Regions from separate parts of the Massilia sp. UYP34 genome, predicted to be linked through region 1. Evidence: riboswitches for the same ligand, from Rfam matches in the RefSeq annotation. Region 1 holds a riboswitch; the other holds the start of a gene.

Region 1 (7,172 bases):
TGCATGCCCTGGGCCAGCGCGGACTCACCCTGCACGCCCCTGGCGGCGGCGTACTCGCGCACCTCCTGGGTGATCTTCATCGAGCAGAAATGCGGGCCGCACATCGAGCAGAAGTGGGCGACCTTGGCCGAATCCTTCGGCAGCGTCTCGTCGTGGAATTCGCGCGCCTTGTCCGGGTCGAGCCCGAGGTTGAACTGGTCTTCCCAGCGGAACTCGAAGCGCGCCTTCGACAGCGCGTTGTCGCGCAGCTGGGCGCCGGGATGGCCCTTGGCCAGGTCGGCCGCGTGCGCGGCGATCTTGTAGGTGATGATGCCGTCCTTGACGTCGTTCTTGTCGGGCAGGCCCAGGTGCTCCTTGGGCGTCACGTAGCACAGCATGGCGGTGCCGTACCAGCCGATATTGGCCGCGCCGATGCCCGAGGTGATGTGGTCGTAACCGGGAGCGATGTCGGTGGTGAGCGGTCCCAGCGTGTAGAACGGCGCCTCGTGGCACTGCTCCAGCTGCAGGTCCATGTTTTCCTTGATCAGGTGCAGCGGCACGTGGCCGGGGCCCTCGATGATGGTCTGCACGTCGTGCTTCCAGGCGATCTGGGTCAGCTCGCCCAGGGTCTTGAGCTCGGCCAGCTGGGCCTCGTCGTTGGCGTCGTAGATCGAACCGGGGCGCAGGCCGTCGCCCAGGCTGAACGAGACGTCATAGGCCTTCATGATCTCGCAGATGTCCTCGAAATGCGTGTACAGGAACGATTCGCGGTGGTGGGCCAGGCACCACTTGGCCATGATCGAGCCGCCGCGCGAGACGATGCCCGTCAGGCGATTGGCCGTCATGGGCACATACCGCAGCAGCACGCCGGCGTGGATGGTGAAGTAGTCGACGCCCTGCTCGGCCTGTTCGATCAGGGTGTCGCGGAAGATCTCCCACGTCAGGTCCTCGGCCTTGCCGTTGACCTTTTCCAGCGCCTGGTAGATCGGCACCGTGCCGATCGGCACCGGACTGTTACGCAGGATCCATTCGCGCGTCTCGTGGATGTGCTTGCCGGTCGACAGGTCCATCACCGTGTCGGCGCCCCAGCGGATGGCCCAGGTCATCTTTTCCACTTCCTCGCCGATCGACGAGGTGACGGCCGAGTTGCCGATATTGGCGTTGACCTTCACCAGGAAGTTGCGGCCGATGATCATCGGCTCCAGTTCCGGGTGGTTGATGTTGGCCGGGATCACGGCGCGGCCGCGCGCGACTTCCGAGCGCACGAATTCGGGCGTGATCTCGTGCGGGATGCTGGCGCCGAACGACTGGCCCGGATGCTGGCGGCCCAGCAGCGCCGCCACCCGCTGGCCCATCGGGCCCGAGGATTCCAGCGAGGCGATGTATTCCTTGCGCTGCATGTTTTCGCGCAGGGCAATGAATTCCATCTCGGGGGTGATGATGCCCTGGCGCGCGTAGTGCATCTGGGTGACGTTGCGCCCGCCATGGGCGCGGCGCGGCGCGCGCTGCAGGTTGAAGCGCAGCGCGGCCAGCTGCGGGTCGTTCAGCCGCGCCTGGCCGTAGCGCGAGGTCGGGCCGTCCAGCAGCTCGGTGTCGCCGCGCTCGGCGATCCATGCCTGGCGCATCGGCGCCAGACCGCTGCGGATGTCGATCGCCGTGCCCGGCTCGGTATACGGACCGGAGGTGTCATAGACGAACAGCGGCGGATTCGGTTCGGCGCCGAAGCTGTCGGGCGTGGGCGACTGGCTGATTTGGCGCATCGGCACGCGGATGTCGGGCCGGCTGCCTGCGATGTAAACCTTGCGCGAATTTGGTAGTGGATGGATGGCCGCGTCGTCCACCGTGGCGGTGGCGGCGTCGAATACCCGAGATGATTTCAGAGGTGCGTTCATGTGGCTCCCTTGCTTGCGGAGCCAGCAAAGGAGGTGCCGGTGAGTGCAAGGCGGAACGGATGTGCGCCCGCTTGCATCGATTCGGCTGCTTCCCTTCGCTGGCATTATCCAGATCAGGTTCGGAGGGTATTTCTCACCCACGCTCCACTGATATGGCGCGCAGGACCCCTAGCGTTCGCCGCCTGGGAGCCTGAGCTCCCGGACAGCAGGCCGATTATAGCCCAATCATTTTTCGATGGGCAGAAAATCCATCTGGTGTTGTCACAGCATCGGAGGCTCTTGCTCCAGCGCATGTAGGTGCAGCTCGCCGTTCACGGATCGCACCTCGACGAACGGCGTGCGCGCCGGCGCAATGGCCTGCGCAACCGGTGGCCCGCCGTCGACCGACACCTCGAGCTGCACGCTGTCGGCCGCGGTCTGGACGTCGACTGCGTCCGCGCGCGAGATCGTCCAGTCGGTGCTGACGCCGGAGCGCTGGTACACCTGCTTGCCGTCGACCCGCACGCTCACGGTATTGTTCTGGAAGCCTTCGCCCAGCCTCACGCGTAATGTCATGATTTTCTTCTCCTCATCGAGTGCCGGCGTCGGGTCGCCGGACCGGGCGCGCTCCGAGCACGCCGGTCCGGACAATCCCAGCGCCAGCATGAAGGCAATCCAGGCCTGGCGCTTCATTGCTCGTCAGGCTTGCTGGCAGGCTGGATCGACATCCGGTTCAGGCTATCCTGCGCTCCCCGTTCGTCCCCGGTCGCTTTCTGGATGCACGAAAGACTGTACAGCACCTGGTTTTCCGACACCGGGTCGAGCACGTGGGCGCCGGTCACGCTCGAGAGCAAGGCGATGCTTTCCTCGGCCCGGGCGGGACGCACGGTGACGGACCTGCCTTCGCCCGCATTGACAGTCTTGAATACCCGCGCCGCATTGATGCCCTTGACCATGCGCGCATAGGCGGCCAGTGGGTGCGCGCCGAAGCGGTCGATCACCTCGTCGAACGCGTCGTTGCCGGCACGCAGCGAAACGTTGTCCGAGCCCTGCAGGTAGAGCAGCACACCCTGGTCGTCGCCCATGAACAGGTCGGCCAGCGTGTCCTCGTCGCGGGTGACCGGGTAGCGCACCCGGATCGTCAGGATGTCGGACAGCACTTGCGAGCCGTCGAGCGCCGCATAGGCCGCGCGCACGCGGTAATGGCCCGGCTGGTCGAAGTAGAAGCCGCCCTTGCCGTAGCCGATGTAGGCGCTGTCGCGCACCTCGTCGTCCACGCCGAGCATTTTCTGGCGTTCGCCGACCAGGTGGTCGATCATCGGCTCGTAGGCGACGACCTGGCCGCCCGGCTTGCTGATGACGACCCTGACCAGGCCGAAATCGGGGTGCAGCCAGGTGTGGGCGCGGCGTCCGCGGGTGGTGGTGGCCTTGAGCTTGAGTTCGAGCACGACCGGTTCACCCAGCGCGAAGCTGCGCTGGTGGGTCGAGATTCCCAGCACCAGCCCCGACTCGTCCGAGATCGGATCGGCCAGCACTTCGCGGCCCAGCGACGAACCGACGATGAAGTTGTTGCCGCCCATGATGACGTCGTTGCGGAAGCCATGGCGCAGGTGGATCAGTTCCTCGTCGTCGAAGCGGAAGTCGAAGCTGCTCCAGAAACCGGCCGGGCCGCCTTTCGGGTAGTACCACGGGTAGTTCATCCACGACAGCGCATCCGGCCGGTCGGGCTTGGGCGGCGAGGCCAGCGACTTCTGCCAGGAGTGCAGCAGATTGAAGCAGTGGCCGAGTTCGTGCACATAGGTGTACAGCTGCAGCCGCTGCTGCTCGGCCGTGGCGCCGCCGATCCCCGCATGGAATACGGCGCAGCCCTGGCGCTGCCTGCCCTGCTGGTCGAACATGATGCCGTACAGGCCGGCGCCGTAGTCATGCTGCTGGGCCACCAGCTGCCAGACGCACCATTGCTGCACGTCGCTCCACAAGGTGAAGTGGGCCTGCATCGAGGCGTGCAGCTCGGCATTGCTCCAGGTGGCGTTGGGGCCGGCATCGCCGATATTGATCACATTGTTGCCGGCGGTCGGCACCATGCCGATGCCGGCCTCGCCGAAGGCGCTGACCACGTTCAGGTTGCGCGCGCTGCCGCCGGACGGCAGCGAACCGGTGTGATAGCTGGCGAACGGCGCGGTGGCGAGATCCGAGACGCTGTCGGTTTCGATGCGCACCGTGCGAAAGTGCAGGGACGAGAACGGGCAGTGATAGGACGCGCCCGGCGAATTGGTGACGGTAAAGAACTGCAGGGTCGCGGCCGCCTGCGGCTGCAGGATATTCGCCCGCGGGACGGTGACCTGCACCACCGGGGCGCCGGCCGCGAAGGTATAGCGGCCCATGCCCTTGACCACGACCTTGGCGGCGGACACGGTGACCGCCGGGCTGTCCACCACGAAGGAGCCGAAATACGAGGTGGTCTTGCCGACGGTGTGATAAAAGTCGCCGCTCACCCGTTTCATGGGCCGGCTGCGGTCGACGTCAACCCGCAATTCCACCTGGAACGCGCCCAGGGCCCCGGCATAACAGCCGCTCACCGCCTTCTTGATCGGCAGCGGGACCGGCGGAATCGGGAATGTCGGGATCGGCGCCGGTGGCGCGTGGGGAACGGCCGGCGCCTCGGGCATGGCGCCGGTGGGGGCGGCGTCGTGGGATTCGCCGAGTCCCAGTTCGCCGTTGGACAGGCCGGACACTTCTTCATAGCTCATCTGGCCACTGCTATCCAGAAGCGCCTCTTCGCCGGCATTTTCGACCCCGGTTGGATCAATTTGTGACATGATGACTCTCCTCGATGCAACATTCCTCGCACGGCCAGGCGGGCCGGCCGCGTTCCGGTCTTGCGAACTCGTCCTCCTTGAATGCCGATGTGCTGCTTGGACCGTGGTGGCGCGGCGCGCGATTCGTCCAGGCCGTCGACTTTCGGCGTGATCCGAGACGCGTTTAGAGGAAAATCAAATGAGCATCACAATGACCCCCAGCAGGAGCGAAAGGGACAGCGCGCAGCGCCGGTATCCGGCGATTCCGCCGAGTTAGGCTGGCGATGTAAGGTGACCTATAATGGTTCTTTCGCCAAAAATTTCACCTACCAGCACATCATGGAATTAGCCAAGTCTTTCGAGCCAGCCGATATTGAACAGTTCTGGCGCGCCGAGTGGGAAAAACGCGGTTACTTCACCGCCACCATGGACGAGGGCAAGCCGTCCTTCAGCATCCAGCTGCCGCCGCCGAACGTGACCGGCACCCTGCACATGGGCCACGCGTTCAACCAGACCATCATGGATGGCCTGACCCGCTATTACCGCATGCGCGGCTACAACACCGCCTGGGTGCCGGGCACCGACCACGCCGGCATCGCGACCCAGATCGTGGTCGAGCGCCAGCTCGACGCCCAGAAGATCTCGCGCCACGACCTCGGCCGCGACGCATTCCTGGAAAAAGTCTGGGAGTGGAAGGAAAAGTCGGGCAACACCATCACCGGCCAGATGCGCCGCCTGGGCGCCTCGGCCGACTGGCAGCGCGAATACTTCACGATGGACGACGCCCGCTCGAAGGCGGTGGTCGAAGTCTTCGTGCGCCTGTACGAGCAGGGCCTGATCTACCGCGGCAAGCGCCTGGTCAACTGGGACCCGGTGCTGGGCACGGCCGTCTCCGACCTCGAAGTCGATTCGCAGGAAGAAGACGGCTCGATGTGGTACATCCAGTATCCGCTGGCGGACGGCAGCGGCCACCTGACGGTCGCCACCACCCGTCCCGAGACCATGCTGGGCGACGTCGCGGTCGCGGTCGACCCGCTTGACGAACGCTATGCCCACCTGCACGGCAAGATGATCAAGCTGCCGTTGACCGGGCGCGAGATCCCGATCATTGCCGACAGCTACGTCGACAAGGAATTCGGCACCGGCTGCGTCAAGATCACGCCGGCCCACGACTTCAACGACTACGCCGTCGGCCAGCGCGCGAACCTGGAGCCGATCAATATCTTCACGCTGGACGCGAAGATCAACGACAACGCGCCAGAACAGTATCGCGGCCTGGACCGCTTCGCCGCGCGCAAGCAGATCGTCGCCGACCTGGAAGCGCTCGGCCTGATGGAGCAGATCAAGCCGCACAAGCTGATGGTTCCGCGCGGCGACCGCACCAACGTCGTGATCGAGCCGATGCTGACCGACCAGTGGTTCGTCGCCATGACCAAGCCGGCGCCCGAAGGCACCTTCAATCCGGGCAAGTCGATCACCGACGTGGCGCTGGAAAAAGTCGCCAATGGCGAGATCAAGTTCGTGCCCGAGAACTGGAGCACCACCTATAACCAGTGGCTGGGCAACATCCAGGACTGGTGCATCTCGCGTCAGCTGTGGTGGGGCCACCGCATCCCGGCCTGGTTCGCCGAGGACGGCAGCATCATCGTCGCGCGTGACGAGGAAGAAGCGAAAGCCAAGGCCGCCGCGCAAGGCGTCACGGGGGCGCTGCGCCGCGACGACGACGTGCTCGACACCTGGTTCTCGTCGGCCCTGGTGCCCTTCTCGACCATGGGCTGGCCCGAGGAAACGCCGGACATGAAGATGTTCCTGCCGTCGTCGGTGCTGGTCACCGGCTTCGACATCATCTTCTTCTGGGTGGCGCGCATGGTCATGATGACCGCCCACTTCACCGGCAAGGTGCCGTTCGAGACCGTGTACGTGCACGGCCTGGTGCGCGACTCGCAGGGCCAGAAGATGTCCAAGTCGAAGGGCAATACGCTCGACCCGATCGACCTGATTGATGGAATAGATCTCGATAGCCTGGTTGCCAAGCGCACCACCGGCCTGATGGACCCGCGCGCGGCCGAGAAAATCGCCAAGGCCACCCGCAAGGAATTCCCGGACGGAGTCCCGGCCTTCGGCACCGACGCCGTGCGCTTCACCATGGCGAGCTACGCTTCGCTGGGCCGCAACATCAACTTCGACCTGGGCCGCGCCGAGGGTTATCGCAACTTCTGCAACAAGCTGTGGAACGCGACCCGCTTCGTGATGATGAATACCGAAGGCAAGGATTGCAGCGCCCCGTTGCCTGAAGATCTGTCTCCGGCGGATCGCTGGATCATCTCGCTGATGAACCGCGTCGAACTGGACGTGGCCAAGGGCTTTGCCGACTACCGCTTCGACAACATCGCCAGCAGCATCTACAAATTCGTGTGGGACGAGTACTGCGACTGGTACCTGGAAGTGGCCAAGGTGCGCGTCCAGCAGGGCACCGAAGCGCAGCAGCGCGCTACCCGCCACACCCTGCTGCGGGTGCTGGAAG
Region 2 (7,172 bases), on a different contig from region 1:
GCCTTGACGGCCAGCCCTGGAACGCAGACGCTTGTCGGCATCGGTTTTTGAACGATAAAAGTTATCATTTTTATGACGTTGTTTAACTGTTTGACAGCGATTGCTTGATCTGGCGCACAGGAGTTGTCGCGAACGGGTTTCCGATGTCACAACAGACAATAATTCTTTGCCGCATGATGATTATTTATTTCTAGAAGGCATTACAATCATCGGATTCGAATGTACGGCGGGGCGCTATGAAAAACTGGATAGGACGCTTGTTGGGCGGTTCAGAAAAAGAGACACCAGCCGCGCCGAGCGTCGGCGCGACGGCGACGATCGAACACGACGAGGACATGGCGAACGACGTCGACGGCACTTATTATCGCTGGCTCAGCGCTTCGAGCGGCTTTAACGCCAGGCCCGACCAGGAAGCGCAGATCCTGGAAGAAGTGCGTTTGCTGGCGAACGATCCGGTCTGCGCGTCCGGCCTGGTGCCGCGCATCCCCGAGCTGGTGTCGCAGCTGCTCACCGCGCTGTCCGACGAAAACATCTCGACCACCGCGCTGTCGGCCCAGGTCGGGCGCGACCTGGTGCTGGTGGCCGAAGTGATCCGCGAAGCCAACAGCGCCTACTATCGGCCGATGACGCCGATCGAGACCCTGGAAGGCGCGGTGACGATGCTCGGCCTGAACGGCTTGCGCATGCTGCTGGCGCGCATCGCGTTCCGTCCGCTGGTGCGGGTCAAGGTGCAGGGCGTGGCGCGCCAGGTGGCGCCGAATGTGTGGAAGCATTCCGAACGCTGCGCATTCGCCGCCAGCGTGATGGCGCCGGGCCTGGCGGCCGGCGTGTTCGAATCCTACCTGGCCGGCCTGATGCAGAACCTGGGCCTGCAGGTCGCGTTCCAGGTGGCCGACCGCATCTGCGAAGGCAGGGTGCCCGGCTCCAGCGAATTCGGCGTCGAACTGTTCGCGGTCAGCCGCCGGCTGTCGTCGGTGATCGCCAACCACTGGGACTTCCCGTCCGAGGTGGTGGAAGCGATCGAGCAGGCCGGTGAGCCGGATGGTTCGCACCTGGCGCAGGCGCTGGCCCAGGGCGACCGCATCGCCAAGCTGCGGCTGCTGCTCGACGCCGAGGTGATCGAGGAGGATGACGTTCTCATTACCCGCGGCTTGAATGGATTCCAGCGGCGGTGCCTGGGCAAGCTGGTGGATTTGTCGGACTGAGTGAAGCGCCGGCATCTGCAGTGCCGCCGTGCTTGAAGTTCAGCCTCCGGTCAGTCGGCTCGGCTTGGCCCTGTCTGGCAAACACGACAGGGCGTTCGCGTCTCGATGCGAGGACCGATCTTTTTTTGTGCGCATTTCGTCCTGCATCAAACTTTCTCCATGTCGGATTCAGCCTGCATCGACAATGGTGAGGGTCATCTATACCATTCCTGTCGACATATCCATCAAGTAACGTTCGCTTGGGCACAGCTATGGCGGATGCATCAGCGCGACTTCTGTTTCGTCCGCTTGCACAATCATGGAGGGGGAATGGTCAAGAAACTCTTCGCGGCAGCTGGCTCGGCGGTGGCATTCGGTAACGCGGCGGATTCGGTCGGCCTCCATGGCCCGTATGCGGAGCCGCACGTCAACTTCATGTACAACCTGCTGTTTTGTGACGATCTGGCGCTGTTCAAGAATGAGGATGGATCGGGGGATGGTGGGGCGCTGGCGTTATCTGTTGCTGAGACTATGGACGAGGCAACCCTTTTGGACATTGCCCGCGACGACGGGAACGAGGGCAGGATACGAGCGATCGCTTACCACCGCTTGCGCATGATGGGCGCAGTAATTCCTCAAAAAGAGCTGCTGGGAGTCATCGTCGAGGTTCCTCTCGCCGAGGGACTGGATGTGCTGGCAGCGTTCAGCGAAGGAGGTGTGCGTTACCTGAATCAATCGGGGAAGGTGCTTGTCATCGAAGGTGGGGGCACGCCCATTGCACTGCGGGCCAGGGAATTGATTTCTGTTGCACGTCCCGTCATCGACAAAATTGGCCCATGGGAAGAGCAGCGTCTGCCCCCACCGACATCAGGAAACATCCGTATTACCTTCCTGGTCTCGGACGGGCTTTACTTCGGTGAAGGCCCCGCGTCGTCCTTGCAGAACGATGACATGGCCGGCCCTGTGCTGTCGAAGGCCGTGCAGCTACTTCAGGAAGCCATCGCGCTGGGTTCCGGCAATTAGCGAGCATGTCCTCGCGCCTATCGTTTGGGCGCGAGGACATCGCAGTCATCCCAGGATCAGAAATCGATCTGCGCCGACAACCTGAACGTGCGCGGCGCCCCCGCCAGCAGGTAGCCGCCCAGCGATTGCGTTACATCACGCCAATAGAACTTGTCGAAGGCATTGTCCACCCGCGCGCGGATGACCGTGTTCAGTCCACCCGCGCGCAGCAGGTAGGACGCCCCGAAGCCCGCCACGTGGTATCCCGGCACCTTTACCCGATTGGCCGGATCGAACACCTTGTTGCCCGAATACTGCCACTGCGCGTCGAGCTTCAGCCCGGCCACCTGCGGCACCGCGTATTCGATCCAGGCGGTGGTGCGCAGTTCCGGCACGTTGGTCACGCGCTTGCCTTCGGTGGCGGCGTCGCCCGTGTCCTTCTGGTCGGTGTCGAGCGCCATCAGCGACAGGCTGTAGTTCAGGTCCTGGGTGGCGCGGCCCATCGCCGACAGTTCGACGCCGCGGTGGGTCTGCTCGCCGGCGCGCACGAAGGTGTTGGCGGCGTTCGTGTATTCCAGCCCCTGGCGAATCTCGAACAGGGCCCCCGACAGCGCCAGCTGCTCGTTGACGTTGCGCTTGACGCCGAACTCCAGCTGCTTCGAGCGGCTCGGCGGCAGGGCGGTGTTCTGGTTGGTGGTTTCCATCGGCGCGATGCCGCCATACTGCAGGCCATGGCTGATCGAGCCGTAGACGCGCCAGTCGCGCGCCGGCGCATACACCAGCGCCACGTTCGGCAGCGCGAACGAATCCTTCGCGCGCACCCAGCCGGCCTCGATTTCTTCCAGTGCGTCGAGCTTGAGCTTCACGTAGCGCACGCCGGCGTGCAAGGTGAGCTGGGGCGACAAGGTCATCACGTCCTGCACGAACAGCGAGCGCTCTTCGGTGCTGCGGCGTTCCATGACCGGGCCGGTCACGCGGTCGCCGGCGACCGGCGGCACCGTGGTCGGGTTCCAGATGTTGCTGGAGCCGACGTAGTCGTAGACGTATTCGCCGAAGCTGTCGCGGCGTTCGGCATACGAGCCGCCCACGGTCAGGGCGTGGCGCACCGCGCCGGTGTCGAAGCGGCCCTGCAGCATCGCCTGCAGGCCCCACGGCGTCTTGCGCTCGCCCGTGCTCTGGTAGTCGTACACGTCGTAGTCGCCGTTCGAGCAGTAACCCGGATAGTAGCCGTCGCCCTCGTTGCTGCAGCCGTAGGGGAAGGCCGTGAAGTCGTCGCGCTTGAACCAGTGCTTGTTGGCGCTGACGGTGGCGCGCCAATCGTCGCTGAGGCGGTACTCGAAGCGCAGGCCGAGATTGCTGCTGTCGGTGTCGACCGGCCTGGTCCACGGCTGGTCGTTGAGCAGGATCTTGGGCGACACGCCGGTCGGCAGGACTTCGCCGCGGATCAGCTGGTAGCCGGGCGCCGTGATCTGCGCCTTGTGCTGGTGGTCGAGGTCGATCTGGAGCAGCGCGTCCGGCGTGACCTGCCAGTCGAACGCCGCGGACGCGAACTGGCGCTCGCCGTCGGCGCCGCGCACGTACGATTTCAGGTCTTCGGCAGCGGCGTTGATGCGGTAGCCGAAGCGGCGGTCCGCGAAGCGGCCGCCCAGGTCGACCGCGCCATACACGGTGCCGCGCTCGCGCACCTCCACCGTGGCCTGGCGCAGCGGCGCGTTGGTCGGGCGCTTGGTGACGAAGTTGATCATCCCGCCCGGCGCCGCGACGCCGGCCTGCAGGCCGGCCAGGCCGCGCAGGACCTCGATCCGTTCCTTGTTCTCGAGGGGGATCTGGGTGTCGCCAGAGATCGCGATCATGTCCTTGCGGTAGCTGGTGGCGTTGTCGAGCGTGAAGCCGCGGATCGAGAACTGCTCGGCATAGCCGACCGCATTGTAGGCGTCGCCGATCGAGGCGTCGTAGCGCGCGGCGTCGGTGGCGCTGCGGATCGACAGGTCCTGCATCTGGGCCTGGCTGATCGAGGTGATCGAGGCCGGGGAGTCGAGCAGCGGCGCGTCGGTGAAGCCGCCGACGCTGGCGCGGTCGAAGGCGATCCACTTGCTGCCGGTGACGACGACGGACGATACGGCTGGCTGGGCGGTCTCTTGCGCGAAGGCCTGGGACGACAGGGAAAACGCCTGCACGATGGCGCAGGCGAGAATGGTGTGCTTCGAGGTGAATGTCATGGTGTGCTCGTTTTCGCGCGCCACGCGGCGCGCCGCTTTGTTCAAAGCCGGAGCCAACGTGGGGGAAGGGCAAACGAGGGGAGTGCTGCTTTGCGCTTTCCTTCGCTGGCATTATCCAGATCAGGTACGAAGGGTGTGTCTCACCCGGAACAGCGTTCCAGGACCCCTAGCGAGTCGCGAGTGTATCACGGCGCCGGGCCGCCGTGGCGAATCTGTCAAGACGGAATGGCGCCGCTCAGGCTTTCGCGGTCGACGGCGCCTCGGCCGCCGCGGGCCGGGTGGCGGCCGGCGTCACCATATGGCGCAGCAGCGCGACGCGGGCCGCGTCGCCGATGGCGCGCCAGTGTTCGCGCCGTTGCGCCGCGCGCTTGCGGTGCTTCGATGGCATGTCCTGCAGCGGCTTGAGGTAGAACGGCAGCGGCACCACGAAGCTGCGTGCGTCCAGCTCGGCGCCGCCCAGGATGCGCCAGAAGCCGTCGTAGGCGTTCTCGAAGGCCTTGTCCTGCGCCGCCTCATAGGCCACGTGCGCGCTGGCGCGCACCGCGACCACCCGGTCGAAGCCGAGGGCCTGCGCCGCGCCCTGCAGGGCGGCAAAGCAGAAGAAGCTCGGAGAATTGTTCGGGAATACGCGCTCGAAGGCGTCGAATGCGCCCCCGGCATCGCGCCACAGGCCGGCGTTGCGGGTGACGAAGGGAACGATCGGCAGGTCGACGCCCACCACCGCGCCCTCGACCCAGGTCCAGGACAGGCGGTGCAGCACCGTGCCGTCGACGACCAGGGACAGCGTCAGCTCGCCTTGCGGATCGATGCGCGGCGCATGTTCGAGCCGCATGATGAAGTTGCCTTCGCTACCCTCTTGCCCGCCCCGGTGCTGCCACAGGACCAGGCCGCCATGGGTTGCAGCTTGCCGGTAGGCGCTGTCGAAGGTCGCTTCTTCGAAGCGGTAGTGGGCCAGCACGCAGCGCATGCGCTCGCGCACTTTCATGCCGCGGGCCAGGTAGTCGCGGCCGCTCACCTTGCGGAACAGGTCGTTGTCGGGCGCGGTACCGAGGGGGCGCACCAGCTTGAGACGGGACAGGGACTGGTGCTCGCGCCAGTAGCGCAGGGCATGCCAGCGTTGGGTAAGTCGAGCGAAGATCATCGAGCGCTCCATTCGGCGTAAAGGGGCTTGGTCGTGCCGGGCCGCGCGCGCTGCGGGCAATGCTCGGCAAGAACAACAAATAATTCTGTTTTGTAATTATGTGCCGAATTGCCAACTCGTGCCCGGACGAAGTGCAAACAGCGCTTGGGAACCAAGGCGGGCGTGATCAGTCATGGGGGCTCTCTCTGGACGGTTTGACTATTGGTTATTTTTAGGCGTGCACGACAAGACTACCATGTTTGCTGCGCGCCGCACTTCGTCATTCATCATCGATAATGCCGGAACCAACCAGCAAGGGAGGAAGCAGATGGCGTATGAACTGTTTTATTGGCCGAACATCCAGGGACGCGGAGAATTCGTCCGCCTGGCGCTGGAAGAGGCGGGTGCCGACTACGTCGACGTGGCGCGCCGCGAGGGCGGCGTCGACCTGTTGATGGCGGCGCTCGACGTCGAGGAGTATCCGGCCTTCGCGCCGCCCTTCCTGAAGGCGGGCGAGCTGGTCATCGGCCAGGTGGCCAACATCCTGCTCTACCTGGGCGAGCAGCACGGCCTGGCGCCGCGCACCGATCCGGGCCGCCTGTGGGTGCACCAGCTGCAGCTGACCATCGCCGACCTGGTGACCGAGGTGCACGACACCCATCACCCGATCGCGTCGGCGCTGTACTACGAAGACCAGAAACCCGAGGCGCTGCGCCGTTCGGCCGACTTCGTCGAGTCGCGCATTCCCAAGTTCATGGCCTATTTCGCGCGCCTCTTGTCCAACCCCGAGCCGCGCGACTACCTCACGGGCGAGAAGGCGACGTATGCCGACCTGTCGCTGTTCCAGGTGATCGAAGGCCTGCGCTATGCCTTCCCGAACGCGATGAAGAAGATCGAGCAGGAGCATCCGGTGCTCACTGGCCTACGCAACCGGGTGGCCGCGCGGCCGAACATCGCCGCCTACCTCGCGTCCGAACGGCGCATCCCGTTCAACCAGGAAGGCATCTTCCGCCGCTATCCCGAACTGGACCGGTAAGCCGGACCGGTAAGCCGCCACGGGCCGGCGCGAAATCCGGGCTGACCCGGCTCGCCATCGTCAATGGGTGGTGGCGGCGCCGCGCACGGCCGCCCCGGCCGGCATGCCGTCGCGCCGGTCGAGCCAGCCGGCCAGGGTGGTGAGCAGCAGCGCGCCGACGACGACCAGGGCGCCGATCCACGGCGTGGCCATCAGGCCGAGGTGGGCGACGATCAGGCCGCCGCCCCAGGCGCCCAGGGCGATGCCGACGTTGAAGGCGGCGATGTTCAGCCCCGAGGCGACGTCCACCGCCTGCGGCGCGTCACGCTCGGCGCGCTGCACCACATACACCTGCAGGCCGGGCACGTTGCCGAAGGCCACCGCGCCCCAGGCCAGCACCGTGATCAGCACGAGCGGTTTGCTCGGCGCGGTGAAGGCGAGCGCCAGCAGCACCACGGCCAGCAGGGCGAACACGATCTGCAGCGCCGGCACCGGCCCGTGGCGGTCGGCCAGCCTGCCGCCCCAGATGTTCCCGGCCGCGACCGAGACGCCATATACCAGCATCACCAGGCTGACGGTCGACGCCGCGAAGCCCGAGACTTCCTGCAGCACCGGTGCCAGGTAGGTGAAGG

What was found. A riboswitch is a leader RNA that binds a small molecule or an ion and turns the genes downstream of it on or off. The one in region 1 is predicted to bind thiamine pyrophosphate.
Region 2: it holds a riboswitch for thiamine pyrophosphate, as region 1 does, so the genes downstream of both, ACZ9AQ_RS07420 (TonB-dependent siderophore receptor) here and thiC (phosphomethylpyrimidine synthase ThiC) in region 1, are expected to answer to the same signal.

What each region holds. Positions count from the first base shown of each region.
Region 1 covers NZ_JBWBRF010000010.1:46,054-53,225, forward strand. The annotation lists gene thiC (phosphomethylpyrimidine synthase ThiC) at 1-1,871, opposite strand, end outside; TPP riboswitch at 1,945-2,051, opposite strand; gene ACZ9AQ_RS16015 (hypothetical protein) at 2,133-2,543, opposite strand; gene ACZ9AQ_RS16020 (hypothetical protein) at 2,540-4,669, opposite strand; gene ACZ9AQ_RS16025 (valine--tRNA ligase) at 4,988-7,172, shown strand, end outside.
Region 2 covers NZ_JBWBRF010000003.1:170,111-177,282, reverse strand. The annotation lists gene ACZ9AQ_RS07435 (AAA family ATPase) at 1-7, shown strand, start outside; gene ACZ9AQ_RS07430 (HDOD domain-containing protein) at 261-1,205, shown strand; gene ACZ9AQ_RS07425 (hypothetical protein) at 1,515-2,207, shown strand; gene ACZ9AQ_RS07420 (TonB-dependent siderophore receptor) at 2,264-4,405, opposite strand; TPP riboswitch at 4,486-4,583, opposite strand; gene ACZ9AQ_RS07415 (DUF535 family protein) at 4,641-5,546, opposite strand; gene ACZ9AQ_RS07410 (glutathione S-transferase) at 5,854-6,561, shown strand; gene ACZ9AQ_RS07405 (MFS transporter) at 6,622-7,172, opposite strand, start outside.